3 regions of the Streptomyces sp. NPDC029836 genome follow, and region 1 is predicted to be linked to each of the others. Evidence: predicted binding sites of a transcription regulator. Region 1 holds the regulator's gene; each other region holds the start of a gene.

What was found. Region 1 encodes HrcA, which represses chaperone genes, less so after heat shock. Its sites were predicted from a motif close to TTNGCACTCNGNNNNNCNGAGTGCNAA; they were not measured.
Region 2: a site for HrcA is predicted at 5,338-5,364, ahead of groES (co-chaperone GroES). Genes of this name have one in related genera too.
Region 3: a site for HrcA is predicted at 7,468-7,494, ahead of groL (chaperonin GroEL). Genes of this name have one in related genera too.

The regions. Positions count from the first base shown of each region.
Region 1 is NZ_JBVHZI010000002.1:717,314-727,016, reverse strand. Features, by position in the region: gene lepA (translation elongation factor 4) at 1-891, shown strand, start outside; gene ACZ4XJ_RS09085 (AMP-dependent synthetase/ligase) at 1,198-3,090, shown strand; gene hemW (radical SAM family heme chaperone HemW) at 3,194-4,426, shown strand; gene ACZ4XJ_RS09075 (DUF3097 domain-containing protein) at 4,476-5,276, opposite strand; gene ACZ4XJ_RS09070 (MBL fold metallo-hydrolase) at 5,305-6,036, opposite strand; gene hrcA (heat-inducible transcriptional repressor HrcA) at 6,251-7,267, shown strand; gene dnaJ (molecular chaperone DnaJ) at 7,268-8,404, shown strand; gene ACZ4XJ_RS09055 (nitronate monooxygenase) at 8,561-9,652, shown strand; gene ACZ4XJ_RS09050 (16S rRNA (uracil(1498)-N(3))-methyltransferase) at 9,649-9,703, shown strand, end outside.
Region 2 is NZ_JBVHZI010000013.1:52,069-61,771, reverse strand. Features, by position in the region: gene ACZ4XJ_RS29855 (FtsW/RodA/SpoVE family cell cycle protein) at 43-1,458, opposite strand; gene ACZ4XJ_RS29850 (LCP family protein) at 1,446-2,693, opposite strand; gene ACZ4XJ_RS29845 (sensor histidine kinase) at 2,821-4,233, opposite strand; gene ACZ4XJ_RS29840 (response regulator transcription factor) at 4,223-4,906, opposite strand; gene groES (co-chaperone GroES) at 5,508-5,816, shown strand; gene groL (chaperonin GroEL) at 5,949-7,577, shown strand; gene ACZ4XJ_RS29825 (ester cyclase) at 7,645-8,358, opposite strand; gene ACZ4XJ_RS29820 (SDR family NAD(P)-dependent oxidoreductase) at 8,453-9,226, opposite strand; gene ACZ4XJ_RS29815 (LysR family transcriptional regulator) at 9,409-9,703, shown strand, end outside.
Region 3 is NZ_JBVHZI010000016.1:103,609-113,311, reverse strand. Features, by position in the region: gene ACZ4XJ_RS32215 (PTS transporter subunit EIIC) at 1-337, shown strand, start outside; gene ACZ4XJ_RS32210 (hypothetical protein) at 446-784, opposite strand; gene ACZ4XJ_RS32205 (hypothetical protein) at 850-1,305, opposite strand; gene ACZ4XJ_RS32200 (hypothetical protein) at 1,420-1,689, opposite strand; gene ACZ4XJ_RS32195 (S8 family peptidase) at 2,039-3,220, opposite strand; gene ACZ4XJ_RS32190 (SDR family oxidoreductase) at 3,464-4,204, opposite strand; gene ACZ4XJ_RS32185 (phosphoribosylanthranilate isomerase) at 4,331-4,945, opposite strand; gene ACZ4XJ_RS32180 (GNAT family N-acetyltransferase) at 5,153-5,581, shown strand; gene groL (chaperonin GroEL) at 5,680-7,302, opposite strand; gene ACZ4XJ_RS32170 (cold-shock protein) at 7,657-7,863, opposite strand; gene ACZ4XJ_RS32165 (MoaD/ThiS family protein) at 8,285-8,560, opposite strand; gene thrC (threonine synthase) at 8,595-9,703, opposite strand, start outside.

The DNA of each region.
Region 1 (9,703 bases):
TACCCGGACCTGCGCGAGGCGCTGGACAAGCTCCAGCTCAACGACGCCGCGCTGGTCTACGAGCCGGAGACCTCCGCGGCCCTCGGCTTCGGCTTCCGCGTCGGCTTCCTCGGCCTGCTGCACCTGGACGTGGTGCGCGAGCGCCTGGAGCGCGAGTTCGGGCTCGACCTGATCGCCACCGCGCCGAACGTGGTCTACCGCGTGGTCCTGGAGGACGGCAAGGAAGTCACCGTCACCAACCCGAGCGAATTCCCCGAGGGCAAGATCTCGGACGTGTTCGAGCCGGTCGTACGGGCCACCGTGCTCGCGCCCACCGAGTTCATCGGCGCGATCATGGAGCTCTGCCAGACCCGCCGCGGCACGCTGCTCGGCATGGACTACCTCTCCGAGGACCGGGTCGAGATCCGCTACACCCTCCCCCTCGCGGAGATCGTCTTCGACTTCTTCGACCAGCTGAAGTCCAAGACGCGCGGCTACGCCTCCCTCGACTACGAGCCCACCGGCGAGCAGTCCGGCAGCCTCGTCAAGGTCGACATCCTGCTGCACGGCGACAAGGTCGACGCCTTCTCCGCCGTCACCCACAAGGACGCCGCCTACGCCTACGGCGTGCGCCTGGTCGCCAAGCTGCGCGAGCTCATCCCGCGGCAGGCCTTCGAGGTGCCGATCCAGGCCGCGGTCGGCTCCCGCGTCATCGCCCGCGAGACGATCCGAGCCATCCGCAAGGACGTCCTCGCCAAGTGCTACGGCGGTGACATCTCCCGTAAGCGGAAGCTGCTGGAGAAGCAGAAGGAGGGCAAGAAGCGGATGAAGATGGTCGGCTCCGTGGAGGTCCCGCAGGAGGCCTTCATCGCCGTCCTCTCCAGCGACGAGTCCGGCGGCAAGAAGAAGTAGCCGTACCCGCGGCCGCCGCGCGCGGCAGCCAAGGGAACACCAAGGGCGGGTCAAGAAGCGGCATCGCCCAAGTCGTACGAAACGGGCCCACATGCACACGCATGGGGGCCCGTTTCGTTATGAAGCGGCCGCTCGCGGGCTCTTACGTGCCGGGCACGCGGCCTCTAGTCTGATCACTGCCCCATGGTTACTCGCCAGTTCTATTGCGCCAGTCGAACCGCCATCCGCACGGGTGGCGGCTGCACCCCGCCAGCCCAAGCGCCCCACGCCCACGCCCTGCCGCGTGGACCCGGTCCGGAGGATGTCGTGAGCGACACACAGACCATGATCGAGAACCGTCCGCCCTCCGTGGCGGCCCTCTTCCTTGACCGCGTCGCCGCCACGCCGAACAGGGAGGCCTACCGCTTCCCCGTGCCGGCGGCCGGCCCCGAGGGCGGACCCGACGACTGGAAGTCGCTCAGCTGGGGACAGGCCGCGGAACGCGTCTTCGCCATCGCCGCCGGACTCATCGAGCTGGGCATCCAGCCCGAGCAGCGCGTCGCCCTCGCCTCGAACACCCGGGTCGAGTGGATCCTCGCCGACCTCGGTGTGATGTGCGCGGGCGGCGCCGTCACCACGATCTACCCCAGCACCAACGCGGAGGAGTCGGCGTACATCCTCGCGGACTCCGAGAGCCTGGTGCTGATCGCCGAGGACGGCACGCAGCTGGCGAAGGCGCGCGAGCGCCGCGCCGACCTGCCGCACCTCGCCCACGTGGTGGTCGTGGAGGCCGCCGACGCGGTCGCGGTCGACGGTGACCCCGAGGGTTGGGTGCTCTCGCTCGCCGACCTGGAGGCGCGCGGCGCGGAGTACCTCGCCAAGCACCCGGAGGCGGTGAAGCAGCGGATCGCGGACATCACCGCGGACCAGCTCGCCACCCTGATCTACACCTCCGGCACCACCGGCCGGCCCAAGGGCGTACGGCTGCCGCACGACAACTGGTCGTACATGGCCAAGGCCACCGTCGCCACCGGTCTGATCACCGCGGACGACGTCCAGTACCTGTGGCTGCCGCTGGCGCACGTCTTCGGCAAGGTGCTCACCTCCGGCCAGATCGAGGTCGGGCACGTCACCGCCGTCGACGGACGCATCGACAAGATCATCGAGAACCTGCCGATCGTCCAGCCGACCTACATGGCGGCCGTCCCGCGCATCTTCGAGAAGGTCTACAACGGTGTCGCGGCCAAGGCCCGGGCGGGCGGCGGCGCCAAGTACAAGATCTTCCAGTGGGCGGCCGGCGTCTCCCGCGAGTACGCCAAGGTCACCCAGGACAACTTCCGGCGCACCGGCCGGGCGAGCGCCCCCTTCGGCCTCAACACCCAGCACAAGATCGCTGACGCGCTCGTCTACTCCAAGCTCCGCGAAGCCTTCGGCGGCAACCTCCGCGCCGCCGTCTCCGGGGCCTCCGCCCTCGCCCCCGAGATCGGCTACTTCTTCTCCGGCGCCGGCATCCACATCCTGGAGGGCTACGGCCTGACGGAGTCCAGCGCGGCCTCCTTCGTCAACCCCGGCGAGGCCTACCGCACCGGCACCGTCGGCAAGCCGCTCCCCGGCACCGAGGTCCGCATCGCCGACGACGGCGAGGTCATGCTGCGCGGCCCCGGCATCATGCAGGGCTACCACCAGCAGCCCGACAAGACCGCCGAGGTGCTGGAGTCGGACGGCTGGCTGCACACCGGTGACATCGGGGAGCTCTCGCCCGACGGCTACCTGCGCATCACCGACCGGAAGAAGGACCTGATCAAGACCTCGGGCGGCAAGTACGTCGCCCCCGCGGAGATCGAGGGCCAGTTCAAGGGCATCTGCCCCTACGTCTCCAGCATCGTCGTGCACGGCGCCGACCGGAACTTCTGCACCGCGCTGATCGCCCTCGACGAGCCCTCGATCCTGGTCTGGGCCGCCGACAACGGCCTGGAGGGCAAGTCGTACGGGCAGGTCCTGGCCGCGCCGGAGACCGAGCGCCTCATCGAGACGTACGTCCAGACCCTCAACGAGGGCCTCCAGCGCTGGCAGACGGTCAAGAAGTTCCGGCTGCTGCCCCGGGACCTGGACGTCGAGCACGGCGACCTCACGCCCAGCCTCAAGCTGAAGCGCCCGGTCGTCGAGCGCGAGTTCAAGTACCTCATCGAGGAGATGTACGAGGGCTCGCGCGAGGCCTGACACCCGCCCGTCCGGACCCGCCCGCGGCCACCTCGCGGGCGGGATCCCGGGCGCCCCGCCGCCGGCGGGCCGCCCGGGGCGGCGGGTGCGGGACAATGGGGGCATGCCTTCCGCACTCCCCGACGGTGAACCCATGCCCGAAGACGGCTCGCTGCCGTCGCACGCCCTGGTGGGTGCGGGGGACCGGCCGCTCGGGTTCTACCTGCACGTCCCTTACTGCGCCACCCGCTGCGGGTACTGCGACTTCAACACCTACACGGCCACCGAGCTGCGCGGCACCGGCGGCGTGCTCGCCTCCCGGGAGAACTACGCCGACACCCTGATCGACGAGGTCCGCCTCGCCCGCAAGGTGCTCGGCGACGACCCGCGCGCCGTGCGCACCGTCTTCGTGGGCGGCGGCACGCCCACGCTGCTGCCCGCCGGTGATCTCGTACGGATGCTCGCGGCGATCCGCGACGAGTTCGGCCTGGCCGAGGACGCGGAGATCACCACCGAGGCCAACCCCGAATCGGTGCACCCGGCCTACCTCGCCGAACTGCGGGCCGGCGGCTTCAACCGGATCTCCTTCGGCATGCAGAGCGCCAAGCAGCACGTCCTGAAGGTCCTCGACCGCACCCACACGCCCGGGCGCCCCGAGGCGTGCGTGGCGGAGGCCCGGGAAGCCGGCTTCGAGCACGTGAACCTGGATTTGATCTACGGCACCCCCGGGGAGTCCGACGACGACTGGCGGGCCTCCCTGGAGGCCGCGCTGGGCGCCGGGCCCGACCACGTCAGCGCCTACGCCCTGATCGTCGAGGAGGGCACCCAGCTGGCCCGCCGCATCCGCCGCGGCGAGGTCCCCATGACCGACGACGACGTGCACGCCGACCGGTATCTGATCGCGGACTCGGTGATGGCCGACGCGGGCTACCACTGGTACGAGGTGTCGAACTGGGCGACCTCGCCGGCGGGCCGCTGCCTGCACAACGAGCTGTACTGGCGCGGCGCCGACTGGTGGGGCGCCGGACCGGGCGCCCACTCGCACGTCGGCGGGGTCCGCTGGTGGAACGTCAAGCACCCCGGCGCCTACGCGGCCGCCCTCGCCCAGGGCCGCTCCCCGGGCGCGGGGCGCGAACTCCTCTCGGCGGAGGACCGGCGGGTGGAGCGGATCCTGCTGGAGCTGCGCCTCGTGGACGGCGTCCCGCTGACGCTGCTCGCCCCCGCCGGGCTCGCGGCGGCCGGCCGGGCCCTGTCCGACGGCCTGCTGGAACCGGAACCGTACGCGGCCGGCCGGGCGGTGCTGACCCTGCGCGGGCGGCTGCTGGCCGACGCGGTGGTCCGGGACCTGGTCGACTAGCCCGGGCGCGGGGCCGGTCGGCCGGGCGCCGGGCCCGTCGGCCGGGCCCTCAGGGCGCCGTCACGAAGTCGATCAGCTCTTCGACGCGCCCCAGCAGGGCGGGCTCCAGGTCCCGGTACGAGGTCACCCGCGACAGGATGTGCTGCCAGGCGGCCCCGGTGTTCTCCGGCCAGCCCAGCGCACGGCAGATGCCCGTCTTCCAGTCCTGGCCGCGCGGCACCACGGGCCAGGCCGCGATGCCCAGCGCGGACGGCTTCACCGCCTGCCAGACGTCCACGTACGGGTGGCCCACGACCAGCACGTCCGCGCCGGTCACGGCCGCCGCGATCCGGGACTCCTTCGAGCCGGGAACCAGGTGGTCCACCAGGACGCCCAGGCGGGCGTCCGGAGCCGGGTCGAACTCCGCCACCACGGCGGGCAGGTCGTCGACGCCCTCCAAGTACTCCACGACCACGCCCTCGACGCGCAGGTCGTCGCCCCAGACCCGCTCCACGAGCTCCGCGTCGTGCCGGCCCTCGACGTAGATGCGCCCCGCCCGGGCCACCCGGGCCCGGGCCCCGGGGACGGCCACCGAACCCGACGCCGTACGGGCGGGCGCGGCCGGCGCCCGCGCGGCGCGCACCAGGGTCACGGGGGCGCCCTCCAGCAGGAAGCCGGCCGGCTCCAGGGGGAAGGCCCGGCGCTTGCCGAAGCGGTCCTCCAGGGTCACGACGCCGGCCTCGCACTCGACGACCGCGCCGCAGAAGTCGCCGCCGGCGACCTCGACCACCAGGCCGGGATCGGCCGGCACCTGGGGCACAGCCCGGGGGCGCTTCCACTGCGGGGTCAGGTCGGGGGAGTACTCGCGCATCCGGCCGAGCGTAGGAGAGCCGCGCCGATCACGCCTCCGACACGCCGAACCTGGCCGCCAGTGTGGCGCGTTGCTCACGTACGAAGCCGGCCGTGACCAGCGCTCCGTGACCCGGCACGTACACGGCGTCGTCCCCGCCCAGCGACAGCAGCCGGTCCAGGGCGGCGGGCCACTGCCCGGGAACCGCGTCCCGGCCCGCCTGGGGCTCGCCCGACTCCTCGACGAGGTCCCCGCAGAACACCACCTCGCGCTCGCCCGGCACGAAGACGGTCAGGTCGTACTGCGAGTGCGCGGGCCCCAGATTGGCCAGCAGCACCTGCACCCCGCCCAGCTCCAACGTCCACTCGCCCGACACCAGGTGCCGCGGCGCCCGCAACAGCTCCGCCGCCTCGGCCGCGTCCTGCGGCGCCAGCCCGTTGCGCACCGCGCTCGCCCGCAGCTCCTCGCGGCCCTTGGCGGACGCCAGCAGCCGCTCCAGGCCGACCGCGCCGAAGACCTCGGCCTCCGGGAAGGCCGGCGCACCCATGACGTGGTCGAAATGTCCGTGTGTGAATGCGATATGGGTCACGCGGCGCCCCGTCAGCCGCTCCGCCTCGGCGCCCACCTCGGCGCCCTCCCGGACCGAGGAACCCGGGTCGATCAGGAGGACCGACTCGTCCCCCACCACCAGTCCCACCGTGCAGTCCCACACCGGAAGGCGGCGCCGACCGGCCCGTCCGGTCAGTCGTTCCCAGCCCGCCTCTTCCCAACGTACGTCCATGGCGCGACGCTACCCTGACGGGCCGCCCTTGCCCCGCTCGTACCACCCGGCCGTACACTGACCGGGGGATCTCTGGCACTCGCCCGCCCGGAGTGCCAACAACGGTCGATCGAGCCGGACCGAAGCAGGGCCGAAGATCGACCGAAGCAGGACCACAGCCCGACCACAGCCCGACCGAGACCGACCGATACGACCGCTTCCGGAGGTGTGCGCGATGCTCAGTGAACGCAGGCTCGAAGTGCTGCGCGCCATCGTCCAGGACTACGTCGGGACGGAGGAACCGGTCGGTTCCAAGGCGCTCACCGAGCGGCACCGCCTCGGCGTCTCCCCGGCGACCGTGCGCAACGACATGGCCGTGCTGGAGGAGGAGGGCTACATCGCCCAACCCCACACCAGCGCCGGTCGGATCCCCACGGACAAGGGCTACCGCCTCTTCGTCGACAAACTGGCGGGGGTCAAACCGCTGTCGACGCCCGAGCGCAGGGCCATCCAGAACTTCCTCGACGGGGCCGTCGACCTCGACGACGTGGTGGGCCGCACGGTGCGCCTGCTGGCGCAGCTCACCCGCCAGGTCGCCGTCGTCCAGTACCCGTCCCTGACCCGCTCCACCGTCCGGCACGTCGAGCTGCTCTCCCTGGCCCCGGCCCGGCTGATGCTCGTGGTGATCACGGACACCGGGCGGGTCGAGCAGCGGCTCGTGGACTGCCAGACGCCCTTCGGGGAGACCTCCCTGGCCGACCTGCGGGCGCGGCTCAACAGTCGGGTCGTCGGCCGTCGGTTCACCGACGTGCCGCAGCTCGTGCAGGACCTTCCGGAGTCGTTCGAGACCGAGGACCGAGCGACGGTCAAGGCCGTCCTCGACACCCTCCTCGAAACGCTGGAGGAGGAGGCGGAGGAGCGGCTGATGATCGGCGGCACCGCCAACCTCACCCGCTTCGGACATGATTTTCCCTTGACGATCAGGCCGGTGCTCGAAGCGCTGGAGGAGCACGTCGTGCTGCTCAAGCTGCTCGGCGAGGCAGGGGAGTCGGGGATGGCGGTACGGATCGGTCACGAGAACGCCTACGAGGGGCTCAACTCCACGTCGGTCGTCTCCGTCGGCTACGGTTCGGGCGGCGAGGCAGTCGCCAAACTCGGCGTGGTCGGACCGACCCGCATGGACTACCCCGGAACGATGGGAGCGGTACGCGCAGTGGCACGTTACGTCGGACAGATCCTGGCGGAGTCGTAAGTGGCCACGGACTACTACGCCGTACTCGGCGTGCGCCGCGACGCATCGCAGGACGAGATCAAGAAGGCGTTCCGGCGGCTCGCCCGCGAGCTGCACCCGGACGTCAATCCCGATCCCAAGACGCAAGAGCGCTTCAAGGAGATCAACGCCGCCTACGAGGTCCTCTCGGACCCGCAGAAGAAGCAGGTCCACGACCTCGGCGGGGACCCCCTCTCCGCCGGCGGCGGTGGCGGCGCGGGCGGCTTCGGAGCCGGTGGCTTCGGCAACTTCTCGGACATCATGGACGCCTTCTTCGGCCAGTCCCAGCAGCGCGGACCGCGCTCGCGGACCCGCCGCGGCCAGGACGCCATGATCCGCCTGGAGCTGGAACTGGACGAGGCGGCCTTCGGGACCACCAAGCCCATCCAGGTCGACACGGCCATCGTCTGCACCACCTGCTCCGGTGAGGGCGCCGCACCCGGCACCTCCGCGCAGACGTGCGACATGTGCCGCGGTCGCGGCGAGGTCTCGCAGGTCACCCGGTCCTTCCTGGGCCAGGTCATGACCTCGCGCCCCTGCCCCCAGTGCCAGGGCTTCGGCACCGTGGTCCCCACCCCGTGCACCGAGTGCGCGGGCGACGGCCGGGTCCGGTCCCGCCGCAACCTGACGGTCAAGATCCCCGCCGGCGTCGAGAACGGCACCCGGATCCAGCTCGCGGGCGAGGGCGAGGTCGGCCCCGGCGGCGGCCCCGCCGGCGACCTCTACGTGGAGATCCACGAGCTGCCCCACCCGACCTTCCAGCGGCGCGGCGACGACCTGCACTGCACGGTCACCATCCCGATGACCGCGGCCTCCCTGGGCACCAAGTGCCCGCTGGAGACCCTGGACGGCATGGAGGAGATCGACATCCGGCCCGGCACCCAGTCCGGCCAGTCGATCCCGCTGCACGGGCGCGGCGTCACGCACCTGCGCGGCGGCGGCCGCGGCGACCTCATCGTCCACGTCGAGGTGACCACCCCGAGCAAGCTGGACGCCCCGCAGGAGGAACTGCTGCGCCAGCTGGCCAAGCTGCGCGGCGAGGAGCGGCCCACGGGGCAGTTCGCGCCCGGCCAGCAGGGTCTGTTCAGCCGTCTGAAGGACGCGTTCAACGGCCGCTGAGCGGCCCGCGACACCGCCGCAGGAGCCCGGCCCGGGTCACCCCGGACCGGGCTCCCGCGCGTTCGCGCAGGCCCGAACGGGCCGGGCGGGAAGGGGACTATGCCAGGCGAATGCCGTGATTCGGTCCGGTGGTCGGGACGTGGCACGATGCAGTCCATGTCCTCCGCACCGAACGGTCTCTCCCGGTACCCGATCGTGCAGGCTCCCATGGCGGGCGGCGCCTCCTGCCCGCCCCTGGCGGCCGCCGTGTGCGAGGCCGGCGGGCTGGGCTTCCTCGCCGGCGGCTACAAGACCGCCGACGGCATGTACCAGGAGATCAAGCAGACGCGCGGGCTCACCCGCCGCCCCTTCGGCGTGAACCTCTTCATGCCGCAGACCGGCTACGTCGAGCCGGCCGCCGTCGAGGCCTACCGAGGGCAGCTCGCCGGCGAGGCCAGCTGGTACGAGGTCTCCCTCGCCGAGGAGGACATCATCGGGACCTGCGACGACGGCTACGACGCCAAACTCGCCATTCTCCTCGACGACCCCGTTCCCGTCGTCTCCTTCACCTTCGGCTGCCCCGCGCCCGCCGTGTTCACCCGGCTGCGCAACGCCGGCACCTACGGCATCGTCACCGTCACCTCCGTCGACGAGGCCCGCGCCGCGCAGGAAGCCGGCGCCGACGCCCTCTGCGTCCAGGGCGTCGAGGCCGGCGGCCACCAGGGCACCCACCGCGACGACCCGCAGATCGACGGCACCGCCGGCGTGGGCCTGCTCGCCCTGGTCACCCAGGTACGGGAAGCGGTCACCCTGCCCCTCATCGCCTCGGGCGGCCTCATGCGCGGCGCGCAGATCGCCGCCCTCCTCGCCGCCGGCGCGGAGGCGGCGCAGCTCGGCACCGCCTTCCTCGCCTGCCCCGAGTCGGGCGCGCACCCGCTGCACAAGAAGGCCCTGACGGACCCCCTGTTCGCCCACACCGAACTCACCCGGGCGTTCTCGGGCCGGCCGGCCCGGGGCCTGGTCAACCGGTTCATGCGCGAGCACGGACCGTACGCCCCCGCCGCCTACCCGCAGATCCACCACATGACCTCCGGGCTGCGCAAGGCGGCCGCCGCCGCCGGCGACCCGCAGGGCATGTCCCTGTGGGCCGGCCAGGGACACCGAATGGCACGGACGATGCCGGCCGGCGACCTGGTGGAACTACTGACGGCCGAACTGGCCGAGGCACAGAGCACGTTGAAGATGTTGCACCCGAGGAGAGCGTCATGACGGCCCCCGTGTTCGTGGTCGAAGAGGTCCCCGCGGGGCCCGAGTTCGTAC
Region 2 (9,703 bases), on a different contig from region 1:
GGAACCCCCGAAGCAGTTCTGATCCCGATCCGGGGCACCCCGCTACCCCCGGCCCCGCCCCGCCCCCGCCCCCACCACCGGCGTGATCGTCGTTTCCGCCGGGTCGTGGATGTCCGCTTCGCGTTGGCGTTCGGCGCTGTCGCTGATGCGGAGCAGCAGGGCGATCATGATCCAGTTGGCCAGCAGGGACGAGCCGCCCTTCGCCAGGAAGGGCAGGGCCTTGCCGGTCAGGGGGATGAGGCCCGTGACGCCGCCGGCGACCACGAATACCTGGAGCGCCAGCGCCGCCGCCAGACCCACCGCGAGGAGCTTCCCGAACGGGTCCCGCGCCGCCAGGGCCATCCGCAGCCCGCGCTGTACGAGGAGTGCGTAGAGCAGGATGACGGCCATGACCCCGGCCAGGCCGAGTTCCTCGCCCACCGTCGTCAGGATGAAGTCGCTGCGGCCGGCGAACGCGATCAGCTCGGGGTGGCCCAGCCCCAGGCCGGTGCCCGAGATGCCGCCCGTGCCGAAGCTGAACAGGGCCTGGGCGGACTGGTCCGAGGTGACGCCGGGCGGCCGGGTCTCCCAGTAGTACGACAGCGGGTTCAGCCAGGCGGCCACGCGGGCCTTCACGTGCGGCTCCGTCGAGCCGACGACGAAGGCGCCGACGGAGGCCATCAGCAGGCCGCACACGATCCAGCTGGTGCGTTCGGTGGCGACGTACAGCATCACCACGAAGACCCCGAAGAAGATCAGCGAGGTGCCCAGGTCACGCTCGAAGACCAGGACCAGCATCGACAGGATCCACACGGTGACGATCGGACCGAGCTGGCGCATCGGGGGCAGCCGCATGCCGAGGAACTTCCGGCCGGTCAGCGCGAGCGAGTCGCGGTGGACGACCAGGTAGCCCGCGAAGAAGACCGCGATCATGATCTTCACGAACTCGCCGGGCTGGAGCGAGAAGCCGAACAGCTTGATCCACCGCTTCGCGCCGTACGTGTCCGCGCCGAAGAACGCCGGCGCGATCAGCAGCACCAGCGAGACGGCCATCGTGATGTAGATGAACCGTTGCAGCAGGCGGTGGTCGCGCAGCAACGCCACGACGAGCAGGCAGGCGGCGACCCCGACCACCGTCCACATCAGCTGGCCGGGCGCGTTCGCGTCCGAGTTGTACCGCTCGATGTACCCCTGGTCGAGCCGGTGGATCAGGACGAGCCCGAGCCCCGTGAGCAGCATGGCCAGCGGGAAGATCAGCGGGTCCGCGTACGCCGCGAACCGCCGGATGCCCAGGTGTCCGACGAGGGACAGCAGGCTCATGCTGATGACGAAGCCGGCCAGGTGCTGCGGCAGCTCGTCGTTCATGGCGAGGCCGGCGCTCACGTGGCCGAAAACCGCGAGGGCGACGACGAGGACGAGCAGCAGCGCTTCGGTGCGTCGGCGGGGTCCCGCCGACGTGCGGGGCCTCAGTCCACGCACGGGATGCCGCCGCCGTCGATGCTGCCCTTCGGCGGCTGCGGCGGTGACTCCGGCTGTGGGGGTGAAGCGGAGGATGACGGCGCAGGGGCACCCGGGGCAGACGACGGCGGCGATGACGACGACGGTGACGGCGATGACGACGCAGCACCCGGTGCACCGGGGACCGCAGCGGTCCGGGGACCGATCTGCTCGGCTATGAGGCGCTTTATCTTCATATCATCTACGACGTTGATGTCCTCCCCATGGTTCCTTCCGAACCCTTCGACGGGAAGTGTCGTGAATTGCACTTTCCCCCCGGACAGGTTCTTCGCCTGCTTCACGAACGACAGCAGGTCCCACCCGGAGTCCGTCACGACGTCCTTCTTCGCCGTGTCGATCAGTTTGACCAGCTTCACCGGATCGGTGAAGGTCCCCGCCGAGTTCAGTTTCTGGGTGGCCCCCGCCAGGAAGGCCTGCTGCCGCTTGGTCCGGTCCAGGTCGCCCCCCTCCAGGCCGTGCCGCTGGCGTACGAAGGCCAGCGACTGCCGGCCGTCCAGCTGCTGCCGGCCCGCCGGGAAGTCCGCCCCCGACCAGCGGTCCTTCACCGGCTTGTTCAGGCACACCGGGACCCCGTCCAGCGCGTCCGCGAGGTGGTAGAAACCGGCCAGGTTCAGCTCCGCGAAATGATCGACCGGCACGCCCAGGAAGTTCCGTACGGTGTCGATCTGCGCCCGGCGCCCCGCCTCGCGGCCCTCCTGCTCCAGCTGTCGCCGGTCCTTGACGCCCCGAGCCGACAGTTGCTCCTCCTTGGCGGCCTTCGCCAGCCCGTACGCCTTCTTGATCTTGTCCTTGCCGTGGCCGGGTATCGCGACGAAGTCGTCGCGCGGGATCGAGAAGGCCTTCGCCCGGCTGCCGTCGGCGGGCACGTGCAGCAGGATCATGGTGTTCGCGTTGTAGCCGCCGATGTCGGAGCTGCCCGCGTGCAGCTTGTCGAGCACCTCGTCCGGCAGCGGGTCGCCGTTCTGGTCGCGGCGACTGTCCAACCCCATGAGCAGGACGTTCACGTCCCCGTGCGCCGACTTCTCGGCGCCCTCAAGGGCCTTGGAGCTGCCGATGCTCGACACCAGGTCCCGGTAGACGTACCAGGCGGCGCCGCCCGCCACCGCCGTCAGTACGCAGCCGGTGACCAGCACCGTGCGGCCGATCCGGCGCGGCGGGGGCCTGCGGCGACTGGTCTTCCTCCGTTGCGCGCTCATGCCCACCGATGCTGACGCACGCCCGCTGAAGGAATCCTGAGGACCGACGGGACGAGCGGCAGGACCGCACCCCCGCGCCGGCGGCCGGAATCAGCGGCGGGACCGCACCCCCGCACCGCGGCCGGAATCAGCGGCCGCCCCCGTCCCCCGCCCCCGGGATCCGCAGCCTCAGTCGCGCGCCTCCCTCGCGCGCGGGGAGGGCGCGTACGTCGCCGCCGTGCGCCCGGGCGATCTCCCGGGCGATGGCCAGGCCCAGGCCGGTCCCGCCGGCGGCCCGGCCCCGGTCGGCGTCCAGTCGTACGAACCGCTCGAAGACCCGGGTCCGGTCCGCGTCCGGGATGCCCGGACCGTCGTCGATCACCTCCAGCTCCGCCCAGTCCCCGCACGCCCGCACCCGGACGACGACCCCGCCGCCGGCATGCCGCAGGGCGTTGTCCACCAGGTTCGCCAGAGCCCGCTCCAGTCGGGCCGGGTCCCCGTACGCCGCCACGGGCGCGGCCGCCTCCACCCGCAGCGGGACCCGGGGCGCGGGCCGGCGGGCCGCGTCCTCGGCGGCCAACAGGGCGAGGTCGACGGGCTCGGGGTGCGGCGCCGGACCGCCGTCGAGGCGGGCGAGCAGCAGCAGATCGGCGGCGATCCGCTGGAGCCGTTCGGTGTCGGCCAGCGCGGCGGCCACCGACGCCCGGTCGAGCCGCTCCCCGGCCAGCGCCACCTCCAGCCGGGAGCGAACGGCGGCGAGCGGGTTGCGCAGCTCGTGGGAGGCGTCGGCGGTGAACTGCCGCTGCCGCGCGTCGGAGCGCTCCAGCCGGTCGAGGGTGTCGTTGACGGTCCGGGCCAGCCGGGCTATCTCGTCCGCGCCGCCCGGGTCGGGCACCCGCCGATCCAGCTCGCTCGCGGTGACGGCGGCCAGCCCGGTACGGATCGCGGTGACGGGGCGCAGGGCGTGGCCGGTGACCCACCAGGCCAGCGCGGCGGCGAAGGCGACGAGCGGGGGCGCGCCGGCGAGCAGGCCGGCGGCGATGGCCCGGGTGGCGTCGTCCACGTCGCCGAGCACGGTCGCCGCGTACACGGCGTACGGACCACGCTCCCCGGCAGCCCCGCCGGCCCCCACGGCAGCCCCGGCCCCACCACCCCCCACCGGCCCCGGCGTCGCGACGACCACCACCGCGCGGCGCAGGCCGCCGGGGTGGGCCGGGGGCAGGACCGTCGAGCGGGAGTCGTCGCCGGGGCCGGGGAACAGCGCGCCGAAGTCCGGGGCGTCCTTCGGGTCGCCGCTGGCGGCGACCGTCCGCCCGGCCGCGTCCCGTACGAGGACCAGGTCGACCCCGCCCTCGGGCGCGGGCAGCCGCCCGCCGGGGGACAGGGCCCGGGCGTCGAACTGGGCGGCGGCCTTGCGGGCGGCGAGCTCGGTGCGACCGGTCGTGTTGTCGAGGAGGTTGGCGCGCAGCACGGCGTGCAGCCACAGCCCGCCGACGGCCAGGACCGCCGCCATCGCGAGGGCGGCGGCCAGGGCGGTACGGGCCCGCAGGCTACTCGCCACCGTCGGGCGCCATCCGGTAGCCGGTTCCGTGGACGGTGAGGATGGAGCGGCGGCCGAAGGGCGCGTCGATCTTCTTGCGCAGGGAGGAGACGTACACCTCCACGATGTTCGGATCGATGGCGTGCGGGGTGTCCCAGACCTCGTCGAGGATGTCCTGCTTGGCGACGGCCCGGCCGGGCCGTTCCATCAGGCAGGCGAGGACGCCCCGTTCGCGGGCGGTGAGTTCGATGTCCCGGGTGCCGCGCCGGCAGCGCCGGTCCTGCGGGTCGAGGACGAGGTCCCCGACCCGCAGGACGGTGGGTTCGGGGGCGGCGGCCCGCCGGGTGAGGGCCCGCAGCCGGGCGCCGAGCACCACGAAGGAGAACGGTTTGGTGAGGTAGTCGTCGGCGCCCGCGTCGAGCCCGTCGGCCTCGTCGCGTTCCCCGTCGCGGGCAGTCAGCATCAGGACGGGGGTCGGGTCGCCGTGGGCGCGCATCCGGGTGCAGATCTCGTGGCCGTCGAGGCCCGGCAGCATCAGGTCCAGGACCACGACGTCGTACGGTCCGCCGGTGCGGGCCAGGTCGAGGCCGCGGTGCCCGTCGTGGGCCACCTCGACGCGGTGGCCGTCGGCGGAGAGGCCCTGTCGTAGGGATTCGGCCAGGTTCTCTTCGTCTTCGACGACCAGGATGCGCACCGCTCAAGCGTCACATACCGGACGGGAACACCCGTCAGGCGGTGGCCGGCCCGGACGCGACACCGGTCCCCGCCCCCGCCCGGGAGGCCCGGACGGCGCGGGCGACGGAGCGGACGTCCCACACCGCGACGGCGAGGCCGAGCAGCCCCCGTGGCGCCCGGTAGGGCCCGGGCCCCGCGTTCGGCGCAGACCGCATCGGTGGCGTCGGGCCCGCTGACGACGGTCGCGGCCGGGGCGGTCGGCGGGGCGTCGAAGGTGGTGTCCACGGAGACCCGGGTGAGGGGGAAGGAGCCGTCCCCGGCGGTGAAGGTGCGCCGCGGACCTGCGGGGACACGGAAAAATATCTGGCCGTGCGACCCGGGGGAAAGCCTGTGACCAGGCCTCAACACGCCTTCCGGGCGGCCGAATCCGCCCGGCTCGGCCGGCGCGTGTTGGCACTCCGCTTGACCGAGTGCTAATCGCCGGAATAGTGTCACACCTGGCACTCGCCACTGGTGAGTGCCAACACAGCGACAGGCAGGTCCGGCACCCGCGACGACGGATCGACCTGGTCGCCACCTCAGACAGTTAACCCCGGATTCCCGAAGGGGGAGGTCGGATCGTGACGACCACCAGCTCCAAGGTTGCCATCAAGCCGCTCGAGGACCGCATTGTGGTCCAGCCGCTCGACGCCGAGCAGACCACGGCCTCTGGCCTGGTCATTCCGGACACCGCGAAGGAGAAGCCCCAGGAGGGCGTCGTCCTTGCCGTCGGTCCCGGTCGCTTCGAGGACGGCAACCGTCTTCCGCTCGACGTCACCGTCGGCGACGTCGTCCTGTACTCCAAGTACGGCGGCACCGAAGTGAAGTACAACGGCGAGGAGTACCTCGTCCTCTCGGCTCGCGACGTTCTCGCGATCGTCGAGAAGTAATCACTTCTCCAGTTTTGCTGTGAGCTACGCCCCTGGTCACCCTGCTGATGCCGGGCGGCGAGGGGCGTAGTTCGTTTCCATGCGGTCGCGGTGAGCGGCCGAGGATCGCAACGAGAGGGCGGAACCGCTCCCATGCCGAAGATTCTGAAGTTTGACGAGGACGCCCGTCGCGCCCTCGAGCGCGGCGTCAACAAGCTTGCCGACACGGTCAAGGTGACGATCGGCCCCAAGGGCCGCAACGTCGTCATCGACAAGAAGTTCGGCGCGCCCACCATCACGAACGACGGTGTCACCATCGCTCGCGAGGTCGAGCTGGACGACCCGTACGAGAACCTGGGCGCCCAGCTCGTGAAGGAGGTGGCGACCAAGACCAACGACATCGCGGGTGACGGCACCACCACCGCCACCGTGCTGGCCCAGGCACTGGTCCGCGAGGGTCTGCGCAACGTCGCCGCGGGTGCTTCCCCGGCCGCCCTGAAGAAGGGGATCGACGCCGCGGTCAAGGCCGTGTCCGAGGAGCTCCTCGCGACCGCCCGCCCGATCGAGGACAAGTCCGACATCGCCGCCGTGGCCGCGCTCTCCGCGCAGGACTCGCAGGTCGGCGAGCTCATCGCCGAGGCGATGGACAAGGTCGGCAAGGACGGTGTCATCACCGTCGAGGAGTCCAACGCCTTCGGCCTGGAGCTCGAGTTCACCGAGGGCATGGCCTTCGACAAGGGCTACCTCTCGCCGTACATGGTGTCCGACCAGGAGCGTATGGAGGCCATCCTCGATGACCCGTACATCCTGATCCACCAGGGCAAGATCTCCTCGATCCAGGACCTGCTGCCGCTGCTGGAGAAGGTCATCCAGGCCGGCGCCTCCAAGCCGCTGCTGATCATCGCCGAGGACGTCGAGGGCGAGGCGCTCTCCACCCTCGTCGTCAACAAGATCCGCGGCACCTTCAACGCGGTCGCCGTCAAGGCCCCCGGCTTCGGTGACCGCCGCAAGGCCATGCTCCAGGACATCGCCACCCTCACCGGTGCGACCGTCATCGCCGAGGAGGTCGGCCTCAAGCTCGACCAGGCCGGTCTGGACATCCTGGGCTCCGCGCGCCGCGTGACCGTCTCCAAGGACGACACGACCATCGTCGACGGTGGTGGCAACTCCGCCGACGTCGCGGGCCGCGTCAACCAGATCAAGGCCGAGATCGAGTCCACGGACTCGGACTGGGACCGCGAGAAGCTGCAGGAGCGCCTGGCGAAGCTCGCCGGTGGCGTCTGCGTCATCAAGGTCGGCGCCGCCACCGAGGTGGAGCTCAAGGAGAAGAAGCACCGCCTTGAGGACGCCATCTCGGCGACCCGCGCCGCGGTCGAGGAGGGCATCGTCTCCGGCGGTGGCTCCGCGCTCGTCCACGCCGTCAAGGTCCTCGAGGGCAACCTCGGCCTGAGCGGCGACGAGGGCACCGGCGTCTCCGTCGTGCGCCGCGCCGCCGTCGAGCCGCTGCGCTGGATCGCCGAGAACGCCGGTCTCGAGGGTTACGTCATCACCTCGAAGGTCGCCGAGCTCGACAAGGGCCAGGGCTTCAACGCCGCCACCGGCGAGTACGGCGACCTGGTCAAGGCCGGCGTCATCGACCCGGTCAAGGTCACCCGTTCCGCGCTGGAGAACGCCGCTTCGATCGCCTCGCTGCTGCTCACGACCGAGACCCTGGTCGTCGAGAAGCCGGCCGAGGAAGAGGGCGACGCCGGTCACGGTCACGGTCACGGCCACAGCCACTGATCGCACGCACCACGCCGAGAAGGCCCCGTCCCGCAGCCGCGGGACGGGGCCTTCCCCGTGTGCGGACTCAGGACCCGTACGGGGTACCCGATCCGCCCATCTGCCGTTGCAGGGCTCCGGGGTTGTAGTGCCACCAACCCTCGACGATCTCCCCGCCGACACACCGGAACGTGGTGCTCCCGGACATCGTGTACGTCTTCCCGGTCGGTTCGACGCCCATGAACGGGCCCTTGTCGTGGGTGCCGCGCCAGTTCCACAGCGTGGTGACCAGATCGCCCTCGGCCAGCCGGGCCGTCGGCTCGAAGACCATGTCGAAGGCTCCGCGCCAGGTTTCGATGTCCGACCGCATGCCCTCCCGTCCGATGACGGTGGACTCCTCCTTGCTGATGTCGTGGTCGATGTAGTTCGCCGCGAAGCACTCGTCGAGGACGCTCATGTCCCCGCCCATGACGGCGTCCTGGAACACCCGCTCCACGAGCTGCTTGTTGAGGTGCTGGTCGCGGACCACGTCGAGGTTCATGAACTTCGGCATGCCCTCGCAGAGGGACACCATCTCCTGGAACATCCGCTCGGTCTCGGGGAGGTGGGAGTTCGTCATGGCCTCCTCGTACGAGGAGAACTCCACCATGTCCACGTAGTGGTTCCGCGCCTCCCGGTCCTGGCCGAGCAGCGCGCGCGTGGCGGTGCGCCGACCGCTGCTCTGCTCCGCCCAACGGTCGATCAGCGCGTTCATCTCGGCGAACCGTCTGGTCTCGTAGTCGATCACTTGTACGAATGTCATCGCGTCGCCTCCCGGGCCGGATCAGGACACGTCCAGTTTAGGGAGATTTCACCCGTTTGGCTGGTTTATGAACCGGCCGAACGGGTTCCAGGGGCTACTGCGGCCCGTACTTGCGTCCCGTACGCGACGACACCCCGCCGAGCAGCCCGCGCGGGGTCAGCTTCACCACGCCCATCAGCGCCTTGTACCGCGGGTCCGGGATCGACACGGTCCGGCCGCGCGCCAGGTCGGCCAGCGCCGCGGCCACCAGCTTGTCGGCGTCCAACCACAGCCAGCCCGGGATGTTGTCCGTGCCCATGCCGGCCCGCTCGTGGAACTCGGTCCGTACGAAGCCGGGGCACAGGGCCATCAGGCGCACCCCGGAACCCGCCAGGTCCTTTGCCGCCCCCTGGGTGAACTGCACGACCCAGGCCTTGCTGGCGCCGTAGGTGCCGCGCGGCACGAAGGCCGCCACCGAGGCCACGTTGATGACCCCGCCGCGACCGCGCGAGCGCATCGACGCGGTGGCCGCCGAGGTCAGCCGCAGCACCGCCTCGATGTGCACCTTGATCATGGTCAGCTCGTCCGCCATGGACACTTCGAGGTAGCGCCCCTTGTTGCCGAAGCCGGCGTTGTTGACCAGCAGGTCCACCGGGTGCGTACGGTCATCCAGGCGGGTCTCGACGGCCGCGATGCCCTCCTCGGTGGACAGGTCCGCGGCCAGCACCTCGGCCTCGATGCCGTGCCGGTCGTGCAACTCGGTGGCCTGCTCGGCCAGTCGCTCGGTGTCGCGCGCCACCAGCACCAGGTTGTGTCCCTGGGAGGCGAGCCGGCGGGCGAAGGCGGCGCCGATGCCCGCGGTGGATCCCGTAATCAACGCAGTCGTCATAGGCGCAACCTAGCCGCCCGGGTCAGGGGGTGTCCCGCGGGGCGGGGCCGGTGTTCGGGCCGTCCCGCGAACGGCTACCGACCGTGCCCGCACGGGGCGGATGCCGCCACGACCGACCGGGCGTGCTCAAAGCGACACCTCGGTACGGACGCCGTGGTCAAAGTCGGGCTTATGCTCAAGGGGTGATAGAGGCACGTCATCTCCGGGTCCTGCGCGCCGTCGCCGGGACCGGCTCCTTCTCCGCCGCCGCGCGCGAACTCGGCTGCACCCAGCCCGCCGTCTCCCAACAGATGAAGGCCCTCGAACAGTCGGCGGGCACCCCGCTGCTGATCCGTACGGGCCGCGAGATGCGCCTGACGCAGGCAGGCGAGGCCCTGGTGCGGCACGCGGCCGGGATCCTGGCCGGACTGACCGCCGCCGAGGAGGAGGTCGCGGCCATCGCCGGCCTGCGCGCCGGCCGGGTCCGGCTGGTGTCCT
Region 3 (9,703 bases), on a different contig from region 1:
CTCCCTGCCGCTGGGCCGCCCCTTCATCACCGCCTGCGCGGGCGGCGCGGCCGGCGGGGCGTTCGTCGGACTCTTCAGCCAGCTCGGCGTCGGCGTCGGCTCCACCGCGATCGGCCCGTCGGGCTGGGCCCTGTTCCCGCTGCTCGACGGCAAGGCGGGCATGGGCGCCACCCTCGCCGTCTACGCGGGCGGCCTGGCCGTCGGCTACCTGGCCGGCTTCCTCGCCACGTACTTCTTCGGCTTCACGAAGCGGATGCTGACCGAACTCAACACCGACCCGAACCCGCCCGCCCCGACCTCCGCGACCGGCCCGGAGAAGGAACCCGCCCTGGCCTGAGCGCCCGCCGGGACAGGAACGGCGGTGGGGGGCGGGTACGCACGACGCGTACCCGCCCCCCACCCCCGTCACGTGCCGGGTGCCGGGCGCCGCTGGGCCCGGCGGGGCTCAGAAGTGTTCGACGAGCCGGGCTACGAGGACCACGCACGCGCCGAGCAGCAGGGCGATGACGGCGAGCGCGAGCAGCACCCGCCGACCCCGCCGCAGGCTGCGGACGGCCGACGCGATCCCGAACGCGGCGACCGCGACCCCCAGGACGCCGATCACCGCCGCGATCCAGTACGCCCAGGCGTGCTCGCCGAGGAAGCGCAGCAACAGGTTGGCGGCCAGGAGCACCACCGTGCCCGGCACGGAGTCACCGTAGGAGACCTCCCGCTCGGGGGCGGCGTGCGCCTCGGCGCCGTCCCGCTCCCGCTCCGACTCCGACTGCGTCACCGGCTCGGACATCCCCCGCCACCTCCCGTACCGACCGATCGTCGATCGCCCGCACCGACCCTACCGGCCCGCCCGGGTCAGAAGCTCGGACAGATGTTCTTGTGCGCCACGTCGAGGATCTTCGCGGCCTTGGCGGCGCCGTGGCCCTCCGGGTGGGTGGGGCTGGTCCACCGCCGCTCGGTCTGCTCGACCTGCTTGGCCCGGTTCCCCGGGTGGCTCTTGATGGCGGAGCAGGTGTCGATGCCACGGCTGATCGCCTTGTCCTCCTTGCCGTGGACGATGTCCCGATCGATCGCGTTGAGGCCGTCGAAGTAGGCCTGTCGGGCCGCGCCCTTGGGCGCCGGCGGCAGGCCGACGGCCGCCCGGAGGGCGTCCGGGTCGGGCGTCGCGGACGAGGGCGCCACCGCCGGCTTCGCGGTGGACGGTAACGCCGCCGGCTTCGACTCGGCCGGGGTGACCTCGGCGCAGCCGGTGAGCACGAGGAGCCCGGCGGCGGCGACGGTCAGGGTGAGGGGGATGTGGTGGGTGCGCATCGGGCCATCGTGGCGGCCCGGGGAGCCTCGTGCGCCCTCTGTGACGGGTCCGTTACGCGCGGGGCCCCGCGCGGGGCGGGGGTCCACGGGTCCGAGCTCCCCGGAAGCGGCTGGTCAGACTCCGGCGGCCTCCTTCAGGAAGCCGGCCGGGTCGGGCACCCCGTAGCCGAGCTTCGGGCCCCGCTCGACGGCCATCGGCAACAACTGCCCGACGATCTCGGCGCCCCAGCCGTCCGTCCCGTCCTCGGACCACTCCCACAGCTCGTCGATGCCGAGCCCGGTCATCAGCAACCCGTGCCCGGTACGGATCTCCGCGCACAACTCCGCGACCGCGTCCAGCAGCCGCCCGCCCGGCCGTTCGTCGGGGCGTAGAGGTCGAGGCACGGGCCCCAGTTGGAGAAGTCGGTCCCCTCGTCGAAGCGGTTCGTCGCGCCGACCGTCACCACGCGGGCGGCGGAGCGGGCGAGACCTGACAGGCGTCACGGTTGTCGCAGCCCAGCACGCGGACGCTGACCAGGGTCGCCTAGCGCGCCACCCCGTACGTCGTGCCGCCGACCGTGTCCGGGACGTGCGGGCGCCCGACGTCGGCACGGCCCCGCGAAGTTCACGTGTACGGGGGACCGGTGGGGGCACCTGTACGGGCACCTCTTACTCCCGGACGCCGGCCCGCCCTCCCCGGCTCCCCCCTGCTCTCCCCCGCTCGTCCGCCCTCCCCCGCCCGCTCGGAGACCGCTCAGAGGCCGCCGGTGAACAGCAGCCGGTTCGGGCTGCCGTCGCCGAGGCCGGTCAGGACGTCCTTCGTGGACGCGGCGACGAGGAACTCCGCGACCTCCGCCGGCAGCGCCTCGGGGTGCTCGGCCAGGTAGAGCGCGGCGACGCCGGTGACGTGCGGTGCGGCCATCGACGTACCGTCGTGGGCCACGCTCCCGCCGCCCAGCCGGGCCGAGACGATGTCCGTGCCGGGCGCGTACAGGCTCACGCACGGGCCGGAGTTGGTGAAGGCGGGCTGCTCGTCCCGCTCGTCCGACGCGGCGACCGTCACCACCTTCGCGGCGGAGGCGGGCGAGAACGCGCAGGCGTCCCGGGTGGCGTTGCCGGCGGCGACGACGGGCAGGACGCCCGCGTCGGCCAGCGCGGTCGCCGCGTTGTTGACGGTCTCCGACCGGTCCCCGGCCAGCGAGGCGTTCAGCACGGCCGGGCGGACGGCGTTGCGGGCCACCCAGTCCAACCCGGCGACGATCCCCGAGTACGTGCCGGTGCCGTCGCAGCGCAGGACCCGGACGCTCACCAGGCCCGCTTCCTTCGCCACCCCGTACGTCCGGCCGGCCACCGTGCCCGCGACGTGCGTGCCGTGGCCCTGGCAGTCCTCCCCCTCGCGGCCGTCGTCGACGGCGTCGAAGCCGGACGAGGCCCGGCCGCCGAACTCCTCGTGGCCCCGCTCGATGCCGGTGTCGAGTACGTAGACGGTCACCCCGGCGCCGGTGCCGCGGACGGTGTAGTCGTCGTCCAACGGCAGCCGCTCCTGGTCGATCCGGTCCAGACCCCACGAGCCAGCCGGCGCCCGCGATCCGGGGGCGGCGGAGGGCCGCGGCACGGACCACACCTCGGCGTCCTCCTCCACCGAGCGCACACCCGGGCTGTCGCGGACCGCCGCCAGCTGGAGCGGGGTCAGCGCCGCCGCGAAACCGTTCAGCGCCGAGGTGTAGAGGAACGACGGCTCCAGGCCCAGGCCCCGGGCCGCCCGCTCCGCGTCCACCCCCTGCTCCAGGGTCACGAGGTACCGGCCGGGCACCGCGTCGGCGGCGGTGAACAGCGGCGCCGGGGTCGGCTCCGGCGTCGCGGCGGAGGCCGTACCGGCCATCGCGGGGGTCACGGCGAGGAGCGCGGCGGTGGCCACGCGGGCGAGCAGGCGCATGAAGGGAACTCCCTGACGGGGTCGGAGATCGGCACGGTCGGCCGTCCCCACCGCGACGGGTGCCTCCGCGGGGCCGGCTCCCTCCCATCCGTGCCCCCGCGCGGCCCGCCCGGCCTCCGACCGCCACCCGAAGACCACCCGTACGGCCGCGCCGCCGGCGGGCGGCCGCGCCGAGCCGGGACCGTCGCCGGGGCGGGCATCCGGTCGCGGGGTCGACCCCCCGGGTCCGGCCCGGCGGGGCCGCTACAGGCCCGCGCCGCCCGTGGCGTCGACCACGCGGCCGGTGACCCAGCGGGCCGCGTCCGAGGCGAGGAAGCCGACGACGTCGGCGATGTCCTCCGGCCGGCCCACCCGGCCGAGCGCCGCGAGGGAGGCGGCGTGCGCCTCGGCCTCCGGGTTGCCGCGCAGCCAACCGGCGTTGACGTCGGTGTCGACGATGCCGGGCGCGACGGAGTTGACGGTGATCCCGCGCGGGCCCAGCTCCTTGGCCAGGTTCAGGGTCAGGTTGTCGAGCGCGCCCTTGGTGGCCCCGTAGGCGAGGATCTCCGGCATCGCGAGGCGCGCGGCGCCACTGGAGACGTTGATGACGCGGCCGCCGTCGCGCAGCCGGCCGAGGCCCTCCTGCACGACGAAGAACGGCGCGCGGACGTTCACGGCGAAGACCCGGTCGAAGTCCGCCTCGGTGACCTGCCCGAGGGGAAGCGGCAGTCCGATGCCCGCGTTGTTGACGATGATGTCGACCCCGCCCGGCTCCAGCGCGTCGTACGCCTCCCAGAGGGCGGCCGCGTCCCCGTGGCGCCCGAACTCCGCGCGCAGCGCGCGGGCCCGACCGCCCGCCGCGGTGATCTTCCCGACGGTCTCCCGGGCCGCCGCCCCATCGCTGGCGTACGTGAGCACGACGCTCACGCCGTCCGCCGCGAGCCGCTCGGCGACGGCCCGCCCGATACCCCTACTGCCACCCGTGACCAGCGCGTTCTTCTCCATGACGGATCCCCCTGGATTCAATAGCGATCACTACAGAATGAACGTAGCACGACATCTATAACGATCGCTACGGAATCTTTCGCCGGGGCGCGCGCCCCGGCCCGGCCGGAGCCGGGCGAACGGCGGTCAGCTTCCGGCCCGGGCCGCCGCGACGAAGGCACGGATCAGCTGCGGGGACTTGATCCCGCGCTCGCTCTCGACCCCGCTGGAGACGTCCACGCCCCACGCGCCCGTCGCCGCGAGGGCCTCCGCGACGTTGGCGGGGGTGAGTCCGCCGGCCAGCAGCCACCGCCCCTCGGGCGCCACGAACCCCGCCGAGCCCCAGTTCCAGGGCTTGCCGGAGCCCGGGTCCGGGGCGTCGAGCAGCAACAGGTCCTCCCCCAGCTCCCCGCACCGGCGCACGTGCTCGGCGGTGGCCCGGACCAGCGTCCGGCCGGGGGCGCGCAGGTCCTCGTAGTACTCCGGGCCCTCGTCCCCGTGGAGCTGCACGGCGCGCACCCCGCTCTCCTGCGTGAGCCGGCGCACCTCCGCCACCGACTGCCCCCGGAACACCCCGACGGTGAGCACCCCGTCCGGCACCGCCGCCGCGAGCACCCGCGCCGCGCCGGCGTCGACCGTACGGGGGCTGCCGGGGGCGAAGACGAAGCCGACGGCGTCCGCCCCGGCGGCCACGGCCACCTCGACGTCGCGGGCGGTCTTCAGACCACAGATCTTGACGAAGGGCACGCTGCGTTCGCTCATACCCCGATCCAACCAAACCGCCCCACCCGAAAGCGACCCGTCCCAAGCACCGGGCACGCCGGCCCGTACCCCCGCGTCACGGTCTCCTTCGGCGAGCCGCTCCACGCCCCGCCCCCCTTCGCCTACCCGCTCGACACCACCGGCTCCTGATGTCCCGCGCTCCGGAAACCGTTCGGCGCGGGCCGCCCGGCCGCCCAGAATGGGCCCATGAACGACAACGGGGTGGACGTCACCACAGGCGGCGCGGACGCGGAGCTCGACGCGCGGCTGAGCAAGGAACTGGACGCCTTCAACCAGGCGGCGACGGCGGGGCACGCGCAGTCGGAGTTCACCGTACGGATCACCGACGCGGACGGTGAGCTGGTCGCGGGGCTCTCCGGCTGGAGCTGGGGCGACCGCGCGGGCATCGGCATGACCTGGGTCCGCGAGGACCAACGGGGCTCCGGCCGGGGCGCCGAACTGCTGTTGACGGCCGAGGAGGAGGCCCGCCGACGGGGCTGCGTGAGCATCCTGGTCTCCTCGTTCACCTTCCAGGCCCCGGCCTTCTACGCCCGCCACGGCTACCGCGAGGTCGCCCGCGTCCCCGGCTTCCCGGCGTCCCACGAGGACGTCTGGCTCCTCAAGCCCCTCACCTGACCCGGTTCCGGAACCCGCAACGCCCCCACAACGCCCGAGGGCGGCACCCCCGTGGGGTGCCGCCCTCGTTCGAGAACAGCCGATCAGCCAGGGGCCGATCAGAAGTCCATGTCACCGCCCGGCATGCCGCCGCCCGCGGGGGCACCGGCCTTCTCGGGCTTGTCGGCGATGACGGCCTCGGTGGTGAGGAACAGCGCGGCGATCGACGCGGCGTTCTGCAGCGCGGAGCGCGTGACCTTCGCCGGGTCGATGATGCCCTCGGCGATCATGTCGACGTACTCGCCGGTCGCGGCGTTCAGGCCCCAACCGATCTGCAGGTTGCGCACCTTCTCGACGACGACGCCACCCTCGAGACCACCGTTGACGGCGATCTGCTTGAGCGGGGCCTCCAGCGCGAGCTTCACGGCGTTGGCGCCGGTCGCCTCGTCACCGGTGAGCTCCAGCTTCTCGAAGACCGAGGAGGCCTGGAGCAGGGCCACGCCACCGCCGGCGACGATGCCCTCTTCGACGGCCGCCTTCGCGTTGCGAACGGCGTCCTCGATGCGGTGCTTGCGCTCCTTGAGCTCGACCTCGGTCGCGGCACCGGCCTTGATGACGGCCACGCCGCCGGCCAGCTTCGCGAGGCGCTCCTGGAGCTTCTCACGGTCGTAGTCCGAGTCGGAGTTCTCGATCTCGGCGCGGATCTGGTTGACGCGACCCTGAACCTGGTCGCTGTCACCGGCACCGTCGACGATGGTGGTCTCGTCCTTGGTGATGACGACCTTGCGGGCGCGGCCGAGCAGGTCGAGACCGGCGTTCTCCAGCTTGAGGCCGACCTCCTCGGAGATGACCGTGCCGCCCGTGAGGATGGCGATGTCACCGAGCATGGCCTTGCGGCGGTCGCCGAAGCCCGGGGCCTTGACGGCGACGGACTTGAAGGTGCCGCGGATCTTGTTGACGACCAGGGTCGACAGGGCCTCGCCCTCGACGTCCTCGGCGATGATCAGCAGCGGCTTGCCGGACTGCATGACCTTCTCCAGGAGCGGCAGCAGGTCCTTGACCGAGCCGATCTTGGAGTTGACGATCAGGATGTACGGGTCGTCGAGGGACGACTCCATGCGCTCCATGTCGGTGGCGAAGTACGCCGAGATGTAGCCCTTGTCGAAGCGCATGCCCTCGGTGAGCTCAAGCTCCAGGCCGAAGGTCTGCGACTCCTCGACCGTGATGACGCCTTCCTTGCCGACCTTGTCCATCGCCTCGGCGATGAGCTCGCCGATCTGGGTGTCGGCGGCGGAGATGGAGGCCGTCGAAGCGATCTGCTCCTTGGTCTCGACATCCTTGGCCTGCGACAGCAGGGCGGCGGAGACGGCCTCGACGGCCTTCTCGATTCCGCGCTTGAGAGCCATCGGGTTGGCGCCGGCGGCTACGTTGCGCAGACCCTCGCGCACGAGGGCCTGGGCGAGCACGGTGGCGGTGGTCGTACCGTCGCCGGCGACGTCGTCCGTCTTCTTGGCGACTTCCTTGACCAGCTCGGCGCCGATCTTCTCGTACGGGTCCTCGAGCTCGATCTCCTTGGCGATGGAGACACCATCGTTGGTGATCGTGGGGGCGCCCCACTTCTTCTCAAGGACGACGTTGCGACCCTTGGGGCCAAGGGTGACCTTGACGGCGTCGGCGAGCTGGTTCATCCCACGCTCAAGGCCGCGCCGGGCCTCCTCGTTGAACGCAATGATCTTGGCCATCTGAAGTGGTCCTCCCGGACAGGGGTGGATTGCTCCGGACCGCGCCCGCGCCCGCGACGGACGGCCTGCGGATTCGGCGGTTCCTTCCCGCCGGACCCTGCGGGCCTCACCGGCCCGGTCCTCGTCTTAGTAGCACTCTCACCTGGAGAGTGCTAACGCCAATGATTAGCACTCGACCCCCGCGAGTGCAAGCGGCTTCGAGCAATGTCCGCCCCGCGCCGGGCCCGCCGGCGGCTCGGGGGCCGGGCTCCGCAAGGGCCCCGGGGCCGACACGCACGAGGGGCCCGCATCCCCGTGTCCGGGATGTGGGCCCCTCGTGTGTGAGTGCGTCGGTGGTCGATCGCGCTTCGGGACTCAGCCGGCAGCGAGCTTGACCATGTCCGCCTGCGGGCCCTTCTGGCCCTGCGAGATTTCGAACTCGACCCGCTGACCCTCTTCAAGGGTGCGGTACCCGTCCATCTGGATGGCGCTGTAGTGGACGAACACATCCGCGCCACCGTCGACCGCGATGAAGCCGTAGCCCTTCTCCGCGTTGAACCACTTGACGGTGCCCTGAGCCATGCCTAACTCCCCTATTACTGGCCCTTGCGCAGGTCCGCGCTTCGCGAACCCGGGTCAGAACTTGCGCCGGAACGCCTCGACCGGGGCTGAATGTATCCGCACCGCTGCTGTCTGCAACAGGTCAATCCGACGAGAATTCCGGACACGCGAAAACATTGAAATAGAGTGAAAATTTGGCATATTCTCGGGCAACTCGGGCCTGACAATCCACGCCAAAGCCCCATAGCGCGCACTCATGTTGACTCAATGTCAACCCTCCCCGGCCCCGCTCATATGCGGCGGGCAAGAACAGCGGAGGGGACTTCCCCAACTCTACCGCTATCAATCAAGCAGAATTGCCCCCTCCACTTATTGGCGGAGAGGGCAATTCGGAAATCGACGGGCGGCGCCGGCCGCCCGGGGAGGGCGAGCGGGCGAACGATCAGCCGCCGGCGACGGCCGGGATGATCGAGACGCCGGCGCCGTCGGGCGTCGCCGTCTGCAGCCCGCCCTCGAAGCGCACGTCGTCGTCGTTGACGTAGACGTTCACGAAGCGGCGCAGCTTGCCCTGGTCGTCCAGGACGCGCGCGGCGATGCCCGGGTGGCTCTTCTCCAGGGAGTCGATGACCTCGGCCAGGGTCGCGCCCTCGGCCGGAACCTCGGCGACGCCGCCGGTGTAGGTGCGCAGGATGGTGGGGATGCGGACGTTGACGCTCATGGCGCTACCGCCTTTCCGGGTGTCGTGGGGAGGATCAGGCAAGGCCGGCGGCGCGGAAGGCTTCCAGGCTCGGGCGGATGGTGGCGGTCTGACCGCTGTCGGCGGCCACCGCCTCCAGGGTCTTGAGGCCGTCGCCGGTGTTCAGGATCACGGTGGTCAGCGTCGGGTCGAGCTGCCCGTTCTCGATGAGCTTCTTCGTCACGCCGACGGTGACGCCGCCCGCGGTCTCGGCGAAGATGCCCTCGGTCTGCGCGAGGATCTTGATGGCCTCGACGACCTGGGTGTCGTTGACGTCCTCGACGTATCCGCCGGTGCGCCGCGCGATGTCCAGGACGTACGGGCCGTCGGCCGGGTTGCCGATCGCGAGGGACTTGGCGATGGTGTTCGGCTTCTGCGGGCGGACCACGTCGTGACCGGCCTTGAAGGCGGTGGACACCGGGGAGCAGCCCTCGGCCTGGGCGCCGAAGATCTTGTACGGCTTGTCCTCGACGAGGCCGAGCTTGATCAGCTCCTGCAGACCCTTGTCGATCTTCGTGAGCTGGGAGCCGGACGCGATCGGGATGACGATCTGGTCGGGCAGCCGCCAGCCGAGCTGCTCGCAGATCTCGTACGCCAGGGTCTTGGAGCCCTCGCCGTAGTACGGGCGCAGGTTGACGTTGACGAAGCCCCAGCCCTCGCCCAGCGGGTCGCCGATGAGCTCGGAGCAGAAGCGGTTGACGTCGTCGTAGTTGCCCTCGATGCCGACGAGGTCGCCACCGTAGACACCGGCCATGACGACCTTGCCCTGCTCCAGGTCGTGCGGGATGAACACGCAGGAACGGAAGCCGGCGCGGGCGGCGGCGGCGCCGACGGCGCCGGCCAGGTTGCCGGTGGAGGAGCAGGACAGGGTGGTGAAGCCGAAGGCGCGGGCGGCCTCGACGGCGATGGCCACGACGCGGTCCTTGAAGGAGTGCGTCGGGTTGCCGGAGTCGTCCTTGACGTACAGCTTGCCGGTGACGCCCAGTTCCTTGGCCAGGTTGGCGGCGTCGACCAGCTTGGTGAAGCCGGGGTTCAGGTTCGGCTTGGAGGCCACGTTCGCCGGGACGGGCAGCAGCGGGGCGTAGCGCCAGATGTTGTCGGGGCCGGCCTCGATGGCGGCGCGCA